Regions from separate parts of the Pseudomonas sp. MBLB4123 genome, predicted to be linked through region 2. Evidence: riboswitches for the same ligand, from Rfam matches in the RefSeq annotation. Region 2 holds a riboswitch; each other region holds the start of a gene.

Region 1 (4,190 bases), 880 kb from region 2:
ACAAGCTGCTCGGCGCCATGAGCAAGTTCAACGCCGGCCAGGGCCTGTTCGTCGCCTGGGGCGGCTACCGCAGCAACGTGCAGAAGGAGCTGGCCTCCAGCTTCTTCCGTCTGCGCCTGTGGAACCAGGACGACCTGCTGGAGCAGCTGTTCCTGCACTACGACACGTTGGATGAAGGCATCAAGTCCGAGCTGCCGCTCAAGCGCATCTGGACCGCGGCCCTGCCCGAGGATCTGTGAGGGCGTCGGTGAATACGCGGCGGCAGTTGTCGGGTGCGGCGCAGGAGGCTAGATTCAACCCCATCAAGGGCCGATAGCTCAGCTGGGAGAGCGCCGCGTTCGCAATGCGGAGGTCGGGAGTTCGATCCTCCTTCGGTCCACCAAGTCGGAAAGCCAGGCCCCGGCGGCCTGGCTTTTTTGTCTCCGGTGCGACTGTGGCCGCTCTACAGCGCCCTGCCGTCGAACTGCTGAACCGGCACGGCGTCCAGGTCGATGCCTTCCAGGCAGCGGATATTGATCGCCGCCATGGCATTGCCCTTGGGGTCGGTGCCTTCGCCGAAGGGGTGGATGCCGCAGCGCGGGCAGAAGCGGTGCTGGATCACATGCTTGTTGAAGCTGTAGGTGGCGGCGTCGCTGTCCGGGGTCAGCAGGCTCAGCCGGTCCCGCGGGACGAACCACAGCAAGGCACCCTTGCGCTGGCAGATCGAACAGTTGCAGGCCATGGCCCCGGCGATCTCGCCCTCCACCTCGAACGCCACCTGGCCGCAGTGACAGCTTCCTCGGTATTTCATCGCAACGCTCCTGACGAGTAAGGGGAGGTAGAAGCTTAGCTCCCGTTGCGGCAGGCATCGGGCGCCCCCATGCATTGACGCCCCGCCGGCCTGTCTCTACCCTGCGCGCCTTGCAACAGGTGCCCCCAGCCGCGTGCTCGAGGGGTGAAACAGGGAAGTCGGTGCGTTCGGCGTATTCACGCCAACCATGCCGACGCTGCCCCCGCAACGGTAGACGAGTCAAACCCGCGCTTTTTACCACTGTGCCTCGGCACGGGAAGGTGCGCGGACCGGCGATCCTCCAGATGGATCGCCGCTCGTGAGCCCGGAGACCGGCCTGTCGCAGTCCACGGCATCGCGGAGGGCGTTGTCCGGCGGGTGGGCCGCGCCCTTGTCGTGGCCCATGCGTCGTCGTTCCTCCGTCTGCCTCTTGCGGTCTGGGCCGCGCGGGTGAGCGCGGCGGAGCTATTACGACATGAGCATGTCCCTTCCACGGCCTGCGTCCTTCCTGACGCGCGCCCTTTCCCTGAGCCGGCGCCTGGCCTTGGCCGCCTGCCTGGCGCTGAGCGCGCCGCTGGCCGGTGCGGCGCAGATCAACGCCATCGTCTCCGCCTACAGCGCCGCCGAGTTCGCCGCGGCGGTCGCCCAGTTCCAGCGCCAGTATCCCGGCCAGCGGGTCAGCGCGCGGACCCCCGAGCAGCTGGCCGAGCTGGACGATGCCGCCCTGGCGCAGTGGCTGGATGCGGGCCAGGTGCTGTTCGGCGCCGGCATCTTCGGCGCCGAGGTGGAGCGTCTGCGGCCCCTGCTGGGCCGGGCGGCAGCCGCCGAGCTGTTCGTCCTGCACAGCGACCATGGCCTGGTGCAGCTCAGCCGCGCCGCCGGCCGGCCGCTGTTCGCCTCCCGCGAAGAGGCCGAGCGCCTGGGCGCGGCCAAGCCGGGCGGGGCGCTGGCCCCCTGGCTGCAGGCGCAGCAGCGCGAACACCCGCGCCAGGCCGACTGGCTGAGCGCGCGCAGCTACTGGCTGGCCGGCGGCAGCGAGAACATCGCCGGTCTGCTCGCCTGGCTGGCGGCGCGGGTGGACGCCGAGGTGGCGGTGGCACCGGCCAGGGAGCGGGCGCCGCTGCGCTTCTACCAGGACGGCGAGCTGCGCAGCGCCGAGCAGCTGCGCTGGCGCGGCGACGCCCTGGTGGCGCTGGTCGACCACGGGCGCGCCGACCGCGCCGGCGACCAGGCGCTCAACGATGCGCTGTGCCGGACCCTGGGCGAGGCCGGTCTGGCCTGCGTCAGCCTGTTCGCCAACTGGGGCGCGGGCTCCCTGCAGGCGGTGCGCTGGCTCAAGGAGGGCGAGCACCCGCCGTTGGCGGCGGTGGTCGCCCTGCAGGACTTCGTCATCGGCGGCGGCGAGCACCGCGAGCAGGTCACCGAGCTGCTCGGCGAGCTGAACGTGCCGGTACTCAAGGGCCTGCGCCTGGAGGACCGCAGCGAGGCGGCCTGGCAGCTGTCCAGCGACGGCCTGGCGCGCGACAAGGTGCACTACCAGCTGGCCATGCCGGAGCTGCAAGGCACCAGCCAGGCCATGGTGCTGGCGGCCTGGCGCGAGCGCCAGCTCGACCCGCTGTCCGGCATCCGCTTCGCCATCGGCGAGCCGCTGCCGCACCAGGTCGCCGCGATGAGCGCGCGCATCCAGCGCTGGCGACACCTGCAGCGCACGGCCAACGCCGACAAGCGCCTGGCGATCGTCTACTACAACCACCCGCCGGGGCGGCACAACATCGGCGCGGACAACCTCGACGTGCCGCAGTCGCTGTGGCACATCCTCCAGCGCCTGCAGGCCGAGGGCTACGACACCGGGCCGCTGCCGGACAGCCCCGCGGCGCTGCTCGAACTGCTGCAGGAGCGCGGCGTCAACCTGCCGGAGCAGGGCGACGCCCTGGCCGAGATGGCCGGCAAGGTGCAGAGCCTGGGCGCTGAGGAATACCGCGACTGGTTCGCCACGCTGCCGGCCGCGCTGCAGGCGGAGATGGTCCAGGGCCCCCTGGGTTACTGGCACGCCCAGCTGCGCCGGGCCCTGGCGGCCTCCGAGCTGCAGATCGCCGCAGGTATCCTGGCCAGCGGCTCCAGCGAGCTGCACCACGTGCTCGATGGCGTCGAGCACCCGGCGCGGGCCCGCGCCCTGGACCTGCTGGCGCAGCTCGAGGCGCTGTACCGGGCGGCCGTGGCGCAGCCGACCCAGGCCGACTGGGCCCAGGCCGAGCGACTGATCGCGGCGCTGGCGGCGACCGGCATCGAGGGCCTGCGCGGCTGGGGCGAGGGCCCGGGGCGGGTGATGGTCCACGACGGCCGCCTGCTGCTGCCGGGGCTGCGCTTCGGCAAGGTGTTCGTCGGCCCGCAGCCGCCGCGCGGCTGGGAGGTGGACGAGGAGCTGCTGCACGCCAACCTGGTGTTTCCGCCGCCGCATCAGTACCTGGCCTTCTACCACTGGCTGCGCGAGGGTTTCCGTGCCGACGCGCTGATCCACCTCGGCCGCCACTCCACCTACGAGTTCCTGCCGCGGCGGCGGGCGGGCCTGAGCGACGAGGACTATCCGACGCAGATACTCGGCGACCTGCCGAGCATCTACCCCTACATAGTCGACGGGGTCGGCGAGGGCATCCAGGCCAAGCGCCGCGGCCTGGCGGTGATGATCGACCACCTGACTCCGCCGCTGGTGGCCACGCCGCTGTACGACGACCTGCTCAAGCTGCGCCAGCTGATCGAGAGTTTCGAGGCCGGTGCCGGCCAGGGCGAGGGGCCGGCACGGCGCGCCACCATCGCCGAGATCAAGCGCCTGATCGGCAGTGCCGGCCTGGAGCCGGAGCTGCGCGAATCCATGGCCGAGGTGCTGGTCACCCGCGGCATCGACTTCGAGCAGGTCGATGACGACCTGCTGGTGCACGAGGTCGGCCATTACCTGACCAACATCCAGGAACGCTTCATGCCCATGGGCCTGCACGTGTTCGGCAAGCCCTGGCGGCCCGAGGCGGTGCAGACCCTGCTGACCTCCATGGGCGCCGCCGGGGCGGGCCATCGCCAGGCCCTGGTCGACTCGCCGGCGGCCGAGATGGCGGCGCTGCTGCGCGCCCTGGACGGCGGCTTCGTCGCCCCCGGCAAGGGCAACGACCCGATCCGCACGCCGCAGGCGCTGCCCACCGGGCGCAACTTCCACGCCCTGGACAGCAGCCTGCTGCCCAGCCGCATCGGCTGGGGCATCGGCCGCGAGATGGCGCAGCAGGCGCGGCAGCGGCCGCTCGCCGCCGAGGGCCGCGAGGCGGTGATCCTCTGGGCCTCGGACACGGTGCGCGACGAAGGCGCGATGATCGCCTTCGGCCTCGACCTGCTCGGCGTCGAGCCACAGTGGAACGGTCGTGGCATCGTCCAGGGC
Region 2 (5,007 bases):
GCCGCCTGCGAGGCCCTCGGCGGCGAGGCCCAGCAGGCCGACGGCGCCGCCTGCGCGGTGGAGCTGATCCATGCCTACTCCCTGGTCCACGACGACCTGCCGGCGATGGACGACGACGACCTGCGCCGCGGCCAGCCCACCACCCACAAGGCCTTCGACGAAGCCAGTGCCATCCTCGCCGGCGACGGCCTGCAGAGCCTGGCCTTCGCGGTGCTCGCCGACGAGCGCTGCAACCCGCACGCCGCCGAACTGCGCCTGGCGATGGTCGCCTGCCTGGCCCAGGCCGCAGGCCCCGCGGGCATGGTCGGCGGCCAGGCCATCGACCTCGGCTCGGTCGGCCAGCGCCTCGACCAGGCGGCCCTGGAATCCATGCACCGGCACAAGACCGGCGCCCTGATCGAGGCCAGCGTGCACCTCGGCGCCCTGGCCAGCGGCCGCGCCGACGAGCGTGCCCTGCTGGCCCTGCAGGCCTACGCCCGAGCCATCGGCCTGGCGTTCCAGGTGCAGGACGACATCCTCGACGTGGAGAGCGACACCGCCACCCTGGGCAAGACCCAGGGCAAGGACCAGGCCAACCACAAGCCGACCTACCCGGCCCTGCTCGGCCTCGAACAGGCCAAGGCCTACGCCCTGGAGCTGCGCGACCAGGCCCTGCATGCCCTGCGCCCGTTCGACAGCGGCGCCGAGCCGCTGCGCGAGCTGGCCCGCTATATAGTCGCACGGCGCCACTGAGGCAGGCGCCGGCCGTCCGGCGCCCGCCCATGGGGCTGGGCCGACTCCCCCGACGCCACGGACTTATGGCTTAAAGCCTGGCATCGCTTTCGGGTAAACTGCCGCATCTTTTTGCCTATAACGATTCGCCCGATGCCGACGACCTTCGATGAGATTCCCCGCGAGCGCCCGCTGACGCCCCTGCTCGACCGCGCGAACACGCCGGACGAACTGCGGCGCCTGGGCGAGGCCGAACTGGAGGCCCTGGCCGACGAGCTGCGCCAGTACCTGCTCTACACGGTCGGCCAGACCGGCGGGCACTTCGGCGCCGGCCTCGGGGTGATCGAGCTGACCATCGCCCTGCACTACGTCTTCGACACCCCGGACGACCGTTTGGTGTGGGACGTCGGCCACCAGGCCTATCCGCACAAGATCCTCACCGGGCGCCGCGAGCAGATGAACAGCCTGCGCCAGAAGGACGGCATCGCCGCCTTCCCGCGGCGCAGCGAGAGCGAGTACGACACCTTCGGCGTCGGCCACTCCAGCACCAGCATCAGCGCCGCCCTGGGTATGGCCATCGCCGCCCGCATGCAGGGCAGCACGCGCAAGTCGGTGGCGGTGATCGGCGACGGCGCGCTGACCGCCGGCATGGCCTTCGAGGCGTTGAACCACGCCTCCGACGTGGGGGCCAACATGCTGGTGGTGCTCAACGACAACGACATGTCGATCTCGCGCAACGTCGGCGGCCTGTCCAACTACCTGGCCAAGCTGCTCTCCAGCCGCACCTACGCGAGCATGCGCGAGGGCAGCAAGAAGGTGCTGTCGCGCCTGCCCGGGGCCTGGGAGATCGCCCGCAAGACCGAGGAACACGCCAAGGGCATGCTGGTACCCGGCACCCTGTTCGAGGAACTGGGCTGGAACTACATCGGCCCGATCGACGGCCACGACCTGCCGACCCTACTCGCCACCCTGCGTAACATGCGCGACCTGGAAGGCCCGCAGTTCCTCCACGTGATCACCAAGAAGGGCAAGGGCTTCGCCCCCGCCGAGGTCGACCCGATCGGCTACCACGCCATCACCAAGCTGGAACCGATAGACGCCAAGGCCGCGCCGAAGAAAGCCGGGGGGCCGAAGTACTCCAGCGTGTTCGGCCAGTGGCTGTGCGACATGGCCGCGCAGGACCGGCGCCTGGTCGGCATCACCCCGGCGATGAAGGAAGGCTCGGACCTGGTGGCCTTCAGCGAACGCTACCCCGAGCGCTACTTCGATGTGGCCATCGCCGAGCAGCACGCCGTGACCCTGGCCGCCGGCATGGCCTGCGACGGCGCCAAGCCGGTGGTGGCGATCTACTCGACCTTCCTCCAGCGCGCCTACGACCAGCTGATCCACGACGTGGCGGTGCAGAATCTCGACGTGCTGTTCGCCATCGACCGCGCCGGCCTGGTCGGCGAGGACGGCCCGACCCACGCCGGCAGCTTCGACCTGTCCTACCTGCGCTGCATCCCCGGGATGCTGGTGATGACCCCCAGCGACGAGAACGAGCTGCGCCGCATGCTCACTACCGGCTACCGGCACCTGGGCCCGGCGGCGGTGCGCTACCCGCGCGGCAGCGGCCCCAACGCCCCCACCGAACCGGGCCTGGAACCCCTGGAGATCGGCAAGGGCGTGGTCCGTCGCCAGGGCAGCCGGGTCGCCCTGCTGGTATTCGGCGTGCAACTGGCCGAGGCGCTGAAGGTTGGCGAGGCGCTGGACGCCACGGTGGTGGACATGCGCTTCGTCAAACCCCTGGACGAGGCCCTGGTGCGCCAGCTGGCGGCCGAACACGAGCTGCTGGTGACCGTCGAGGAAAACAGCATCATGGGCGGCGCCGGCAGCGCGGTCAGCGAGTTCCTGGCCCAGGAGAACCTGCTCAAGCCGGTGCTGCACCTGGGCCTGCCGGACTACTACGTCGAACACGCCAAGCCGGCGCAGATGCTCGCCGAGTGCGGCCTGGACGCCGCCGGCATCGAGGAATCGGTGCGCCAGCGCCTGACCAGGCTGCAGGGCTGAGCAGTCGACAGGCTGCATTGTATTAGCCGCCGCGGCGCTGATGCTGCGCGGCGCTTCGTTTGTCCGAGGTCGCGGTAACAACCGCGTGAAAAGGGAAGCAGGTGCGTGGCCGGCCAGTTCGACCGCCACAAGGCCTGCGCTGCCCCCGCAACGGTAACCGACGGTGCTCGCCTGCGAGCACGGGTTTTCCCGACACACCACTGGGCTCGCCCGGGAAGGTGGGAAGACCCCAGTCGGCAGCCCGGAGACCTGCCTCGGCGCGATCTGACTGGTGTTGCGGAGGGCATCACCGTCAAGCACCGGCGGCCGCCTCCTCGCCCGTGCTTGTCCCTGCCCTCCTCGAAAGACTTCTAACTTTTGAGGATTGATCGATGAAACTGTCCCGCCTCGCCCTGGCCGTGACCCTGACGCCCGGCCTGACCCAGGCCGCAAGTCCCGCCGAACCCTATCAGGCGCCGCCGCTGGTGGTGACCCGCGGCACTCCACTAAGCACTCCCGCGCCTAGCAGCGTGGCGGTGATCACCCGCAAGCAGATCGAAACCAGTGCCGCCAGCAGCCTGGTGGAAGTGTTGCGCACCCAGGCCGGCCTGCAGATCCGCGACACCCTCGGCGACGGCAACCGAGTCGCCATCAGCCTGCGCGGTTTCGGCGAGAACGCGGCCAACAACAGCCTGGTGCTGGTCGACGGCCGACGCCTGAACAACCCCAGCCAGCAGGCAGCCGATCTCAACAGCGTGCCCCTGGCCAATATCGAGCGCATCGAGATCATTCGCGGTGCCGGCAGCATTCTTTACGGCGACCAGGCCGTCGGCGGGGTGGTCAACATCATCACCCGCACCCCGTTGGAGAACGAAGCCTATGTGGAGACCAGTCACGGCAGCCATGACCTGGAAGCCTATCGTGGTCATGCCTTCCGCCAACTGGGCGGCGGTTTCTCGCTCTACGCCAACGGCGAAGCGCGGCATGCCGACGGCTACCGCGACAACAACCACGCCAGCTACAGCAACGCCTTCGCCCGCTTACGTCACGACCACGAGGGCGGCTGGCTGCTGGCCGAGTACCAAACCATCGATGACGAGTTGCGCTTGCCCGGCGCCCTGAGCGAGAACCAGCGCCGCGCCGACCGCAAGACCAGCTTCAAACCGCGGGACTTCAGCGACAGCAAGACCCAGGTCAATCGCTTCGCCGCCCGCCAGGCACTCGATGACACCTGGACGGCCGACTTCGACTACAGCTACCGCGACAGCGACAGCGTAGGCTTCCTCTCCGCCCCCTTCACCCAGGGCACCCGCGTCGAGACCCTGAGTCCACGCCTGACCGCGCACTGGGACAGCGCGCTCGGGCGCAGCGAATGGCTGCTCGGCCACGACCACATCACCAGCGACTACGAACTGGCGTCCGCCTTCGGCACCACCCGCTTCCGCCAGACCCTGCGCGACTGGTACAGCCAGCTCAGCCAGCCCCTGGGCCACGAGTTGACCCTGACCCTGGGCTATCGCGCCAGCGAGGCGGAGGATCGCAATCAAGGTCTTGGCCTGCGTCACACCGATCGGGAGGACAGCACCAGCCTGGGCCTGAGCTGGCAAGCCGATACCCACACCCGCCTGTTTCTCAAGCGCGAGGACGTACTGCGCTTCGCCAACGTCGACGACAACGGCTTCACCTCTCCCGGCACTCGCTTCCTCGAGCCGCAGACGGGGGTGTCATGGGAAGGCGGGATCGAATGGCAGGATGCCGTGCAGCGCTACCAGCTGAGCCTCTATCGTCTCGACCTGAAGAACGAAATCGCCTTCGACAGTGCCGCGCCCGGCCCCTTCGGCCCGGGCGCCAACGTGAATCTGGATGACACCCGTCGCGACGGCCTGCTGCTCGAAGGGCGGCGCCAATTCAACGACCGCCTGAGCCTCAATGGCCAGTACAGCTTCACCGACGCACGCTACCGAGGGGGTAACTTCAAGGACAACGACGTGCCTTGGGTCGCCCGGCACACGGCCAGCCTGAGCCTGAGCTACCTGCTAGTGAAGGGGCTGGCCGGCTACGTCGAGGCCAACTACACCGGCCCACGTTACCTCGCCAGCGACGACGCCCATGCCCTGCCCCGCGAAGGTGGTTATACCCTGCTCAATCTCGGCTTGAGCTACGACTATCGACAGTTCAGCAGCAAGTTGAGGGTCAACAACCTGACCGGCAAACGCTACGACAGCCATGCCGGCCACAATGCCTTTATTGCAGGCAATAAGGCGCTCT
Region 3 (5,007 bases), 880 kb from region 2:
TCACCTGGCTGCACCTGCTGGTCGGCTGGCTGCTGCAGCCGGTCACCCTCGGCCTGTTCGCCCTGCTGGCCGTGGCGGTGTGGGATTGCGGGGTGGCCGTCGGCGAGCGCTGCGGCGGCCTGGCCCGCTGGCGCGTCTTGCCGGTCGCGGAGATCGAGCGGCGCGCGCGCCGGCGCCTGGACCGCGCCGACCTGATCGCCCGCATCGGCCCCATGCTCGGCCTGATGGGCACCCTGATCCCCCTGGGGCCCGGGCTGGCGGCCCTGGGCGAGGGCAATGTGCAGATCCTCAGCGTGGCCATGCGAGTGGCCTTCGACACCACGGTGTTCGGCCTGCTCGCCGGGCTGCTCGGCTTCGGCCTGGGGCGCCTGCGCCGGCGCTGGTACGACGAGCTGCTGGACCGGTGCGAGGCCCGGGCGGGCGAGGAGCGGGCCGATGAGCCGGCGCTGGCGCTCTAGCCGTTTCGCCGCGGGCGACGACGACCCCCTCGGCCCGTTGGCCAATCTGGTCGACGTGGTGCTGGTGTTCGCCTGCGGCCTGATCGCCGCGCTGGTGGCGCAGACCGACCTGCTGACCCGGCTCGAGGCGCGCCGGCAGCCGCTGCCGGTTGAGCGCGGCCGCGAGCTGCCGGCCCTGCCCGACAGCCTCAAGGGCCAGGGCGGCGAGGGGTTGGAGAGCGTCGGTCAGGTCTATCGCGACCCGCAGACCGGCAAGCTGATCCTGATCGGCCAGTGAGGCGCAGGAGGGGCCGGCTCCAGGCGATGCGCCGTCGTTTGACGTTGCCGCGCCGAGCCACTACCCTGCGCGCCTTGCTTCAGGTGCCCCCGACGCTGCGCGTCCGGGGGTGAAACAGGGAAGTCGGTGCGCGCGGCGTGTTCACGCCCGCAATTCCGACGCTGCCCCCGCAACGGTAGACGAGCCAAACCAGCGCTTTTGCAACCACTGTGCCCCGGCATGGGAAGGTGCGCTGGCCGGCGATCCCCAGGTGGATCGCCGCTCGTGAGCCCGGAGACCGGCCTGTAGCAGTCCACGGCATCGCGGAGGGCGTTGTCTGGCGGGTGGGCTGCGTCGTTGGCGAGCCGCCCGTCCATTGCTCTCCGTATGCCCTTATCGGCCTAAGTCGCCCGGGTGGGTGCGACGGAGCATGCAGATACAATGAGTAAGTCCCTTCTGACCCCGGCAGCGGCCCTGCTGTGCGGCGTTTCCAGTATTTCCCAGGCCCAGGCGGGCGAGCCCAACCGTTTGCAGGACCAGGTGGTGACCGCCACCCGCACCGCGCAGACCGCCGAGCAGAGCCTGGCGGCGGTCACGGTATTCGATCGCGAGCAGATCGAGCGGAGCCAGGCGGCCTCGGTGCCCGAACTGCTCAAGCGCGTGCCGGGCCTGTCCTTCGCCAACAACGGCGGTCCGGGCAAGCACACCTCGCTGTTCATGCGCGGCACCGAGTCCGACCATGTACTGGTGCTGATCGACGGCATCAAGGTCGGCTCGGTGACCGCCGGCGCCACGGCCCTGCAGGACCTGCCGCTGGAGCTGATCGAGCGCATCGAGGTGGTACGCGGGCCGCGGTCCAGCCTGTACGGCTCCGAGGCCATAGGCGGGGTGATCCAGATCTTCACCCGCAAGGGCTCAGGCGCCGGCGCCAAGCCGTTCTTCTCCGCCGGTTACGGCACCCACGACAGCTACAGCGGCAGCGTCGGGGTCACCGGTGGCGATGGCCAGGGTTGGTACAGCCTGGGGGTGAGCGGTGCGGACACCGACGGCCTCAACGCCAAGCCGATGGACGCCAGCGGCTATGAGGACGATGCCGACGGCTACCGCAACCTGTCTGCCGCGCTCAGCGCCGGCTACCGCTTCGCCAACGGCCTGGAGCTGGACGCCAATCTGCTGCGGGCCAAGTCGCACAACGACTACGACCAGGTCAACCGCCGGCGCACCAGCGGTTTCCACGCCCATGCCGACGGCGAGTCGAATGTGCTGGGCACCCGCGCGCGCTTCGCCCCCCTGGAGCCCTGGCTGGTGACCCTGCAGGCCGGGCGCAGCGAAGACAAGTCCGATGCCTTCCAGGACGGCGCCTTCTACTCGCGTTTCGACAGCCGCCGCGACAGCGTCAGCTGGCAGAACGACCTGAGCCTGGCACCCGGCCATACCCTGACCCTGGGCGCCGACTACCAGCACGACGAGGTCAACGGCAGCACCGCCTACGCCGAGGACTCGCGGGACAACAAGGGCGCCTTCGCCCAGTACCTGGGCGAAGCGGGCCGGCACGACTGGCAGCTGGCGCTGCGTCGCGACGACAACCAGCAGTTCGGCCAGCACGACACCGGCAACCTCGGCTACGGCTACGCCCTGAGCGATGCCTTGCGGGCGACCCTGAGCTACGGCACCGCGTTCAAGGCGCCGACCTTCAACGAGTTGTATTTCCCGGGTTATGGCAACCCGGACCTGGACGCGGAAACCTCCAAGAGTCTGGAGGCCGGTCTGGCCGGCCAGCACGCCTGGGGCCACTGGTCTATCAATGCCTTTCGCACGGTCATCGACGACCTGATCGCCTACGATTCGAGCATCCGGGCGCCGGCCAACGTCGCCGAGGCGCGCATCCGCGGCGTCGAGCTGGTGCTGGCCAGCCAGCTGCTCGGTTGGGACTGGAGCGCCAACTACACGCTGCTGGAACCGGAGAACCGTTCTTCCGGGGCCAACGATGGCAACGAGCTGGCGCGCCGCGCCAAGCAGCTGTTCAACCTGGAGCTGGATCGCCGCCTCGGCGCCTTCAGTCTCGGTGCCAGCCTGCATGCCGAAGGCCAGCGCTACGACGACCTGGCCAACACCAGGGAGCTGTCCGGCTTCGCCACCCTGGATCTGCGCGGCGAATACCGCATCGACCCCGAATGGCGCCTGCAGGCTCGCGTGGCCAACCTGCTGGACGCCGACTACGAGACCGCCGAGGGCTTCAACCAGCCCGGCCAGGCGCTCTACCTGACGGTGCGCTACCAGGCGCTGTAATCCCCCCGGCGCCGACGGGCTGACCCGTCGGCGCCCTCACCAGGAGAACCCCCATGCCCAAGCTGTCACCCTCCCTGCAACTGCTGCTCGGCCTCGCCCTGGCGGCGTTGCTGGCCATGACCCGCGGCCATCACTTCGCCTCGGTCAACCTGCCCAGCGCCTCCTGGGCGGTGTTCTTCCTCGCCGGCGTGCTGCTGACGCCGCGCTGGGTGTTCCCGGCGCTGTTCGTCGAGGCCTCGCTGCTGGATTTCGCCGCCATGCAGTGGGCCGGGGTCAGCGACTGGTGCCTGTCGCCGGCCTACTGGTTGCTGGTGCCGGCCTACGGCTCGCTGTGGCTGGCTGGCCGCCTGTACGCCGGCTGGCACCGCGACAGCCTGCAGAGCCTGGCGCTGCTGGCGGCGACCGTGGCGCTGGGCGCCTTCGTCGCCTACCTGTTCTCCGGCGGCGGCTTCCTGTTCTTCTCCGGGCGTTATGCCGAGCCGAGCCTGGCCCTGCTGGCCGAGCGCATCGCCGTCTATTACCCGCGCTACCTGGGTAACCTGGCGCTCTATATCGGCCTGGCGGCGCTGCTCTACGTCGGAGCCCGCTCCTGGCAACTGACGCAGCGCCGCACGGAGGTGCAGGGATGAGCGAGTCGATGGAGCGCGACGCGCGGCACAAGGCGCGCATGGCGCGCAAGAAGGCGCTGATCGACGAGAAGATCGCCCAGGCCCAGGACGAATACGGCCTGCTGCTGGTGCACACGGGCAACGGCAAGGGCAAGAGCAGCTCGGCTTTCGGCATGGTCGCCCGGGCCCTGGGCCACGGGATGAAAGTGGGGGTCGTGCAATTTATCAAGGGCGCCGCCAGCACCGGCGAGGAGGCCTTCTTCCGCCGCTTCCCCGAGGAGGTCAGCTACCACGTGATGGGCGAGGGCTTCACCTGGGAAACCCAGGACCGCCAGCGCGACATCCGCAAGGCCCAGGAGGCCTGGGCGGTGGCGCGTCGGTTGCTCGGCGACCCGGCCATCGGCCTGGTGGTGCTGGACGAGCTGAACATCGCCCTCAAGTACGGCTACCTGGAGCTGGAGACGGTGCTGGCCGACATCGAGGCGCGGCCGCTGCTACAGCACGTGGTGGTGACCGGCCGCGGCGCCCCGCCGGGGATGATCGAGGCGGCCGACACCGTCACCGAGATGAGCCTGGTCAAGCACGCCTTCAAGGCCGGGGTGAAGGCGCAGAAGGGCGTGGAATTCTGATGCTCCCGCCCCCAATGCACCGGGCGCTTCGTCAGCGCCACTTGCCGTACCCTTTGTACTGTCTGCGCGGCGCTTCCTCGCGCGCAGCGCATTGGTCGACGGGAGGCCGCGGTGAGTGAGAGAAGCTGCCCGGCGCTGCTGGTCGCCGCGCCGGCCTCGGGCCAGGGCAAGACCACGGTCACCGCCGCCCTGGCGCGGCTGCATGCGCGTCAGGGCAAGCGGGTGCGGGTGTTCAAGTGCGGGCCGGATTTTCTCGACCCGATGATCCTCGCCCGCGCCAGCGGCGCGCCGGTGTACCAGCTGGACCTGTGGATGGTGGGCGAGGCCGAGAGCCGCCGGCTGCTGTGGCAGGCGGCGGGGGAGGCCGACCTGATCCTTATCGAGGGGGTGATGGGCCTGTTCGACGGCAGCCCCTCGGCCGCCGATCTGGCGCGGCGCTTCGGCGTGCCGGTGCTGGCGGTGATCGACGGCTCGGCCATGGCCCAGACCTTCGGCGCCCTGGCCCACGGCCTGGCCAGCTTCCAGCCGGACCTGCCGTTCTCCGGGGTGCTCGGCAACCGCGTCGGCAGCGCCCGCCATGGCGAGATACTGCGCGACGCCCTGCCCGAAGCGATCCGCTGGTACGGCGCCTTGCCGCGCAGCGCCGCGGTGGAACTGCCCAGCCGCCACCTGGGCCTGGTCCAGGCCGAGGAACTGGCCGATCTGGATGCGCGCCTGGACGCCGCCGCCGACGCCCTGGCCGCCAGCGCCGAGGTGGCCTTGCCGCC

What was found. Region 2 has a riboswitch for cobalamin ahead of ACSX1C_RS18825 (TonB-dependent receptor family protein). Riboswitches for the same ligand answer to the same signal wherever they lie in the genome.
Region 1: another riboswitch for cobalamin. It lies ahead of ACSX1C_RS02255 (cobaltochelatase subunit CobN); the one in region 2 lies ahead of ACSX1C_RS18825 (TonB-dependent receptor family protein).
Region 3: another riboswitch for cobalamin. It lies ahead of btuB (TonB-dependent vitamin B12 receptor); the one in region 2 lies ahead of ACSX1C_RS18825 (TonB-dependent receptor family protein).

The regions. Positions count from the first base shown of each region.
Region 1 covers NZ_CP196711.1:448,846-453,035, forward strand. Annotated here, with positions in the region: gene ACSX1C_RS02240 (restriction endonuclease) at 1-239, shown strand, start outside; tRNA gene ACSX1C_RS02245 (tRNA-Ala) at 307-382, shown strand; gene ACSX1C_RS02250 (GFA family protein) at 443-790, opposite strand; cobalamin riboswitch at 891-1,124, shown strand; gene ACSX1C_RS02255 (cobaltochelatase subunit CobN) at 1,245-4,190, shown strand, end outside.
Region 2 covers NZ_CP196711.1:4,068,200-4,073,206, reverse strand. Annotated here, with positions in the region: gene ispA ((2E,6E)-farnesyl diphosphate synthase) at 1-732, shown strand, start outside; gene dxs (1-deoxy-D-xylulose-5-phosphate synthase) at 865-2,760, shown strand; cobalamin riboswitch at 2,810-3,031, shown strand; gene ACSX1C_RS18825 (TonB-dependent receptor family protein) at 3,132-5,007, shown strand, end outside.
Region 3 covers NZ_CP196711.1:454,428-459,434, forward strand. Annotated here, with positions in the region: gene ACSX1C_RS02260 (MotA/TolQ/ExbB proton channel family protein) at 1-458, shown strand, start outside; gene ACSX1C_RS02265 (DUF2149 domain-containing protein) at 436-735, shown strand; cobalamin riboswitch at 800-1,035, shown strand; gene btuB (TonB-dependent vitamin B12 receptor) at 1,156-3,003, shown strand; gene ACSX1C_RS02275 (hypothetical protein) at 3,057-3,632, shown strand; gene cobO (cob(I)yrinic acid a,c-diamide adenosyltransferase) at 3,629-4,240, shown strand; gene ACSX1C_RS02285 (cobyrinate a,c-diamide synthase) at 4,352-5,007, shown strand, end outside.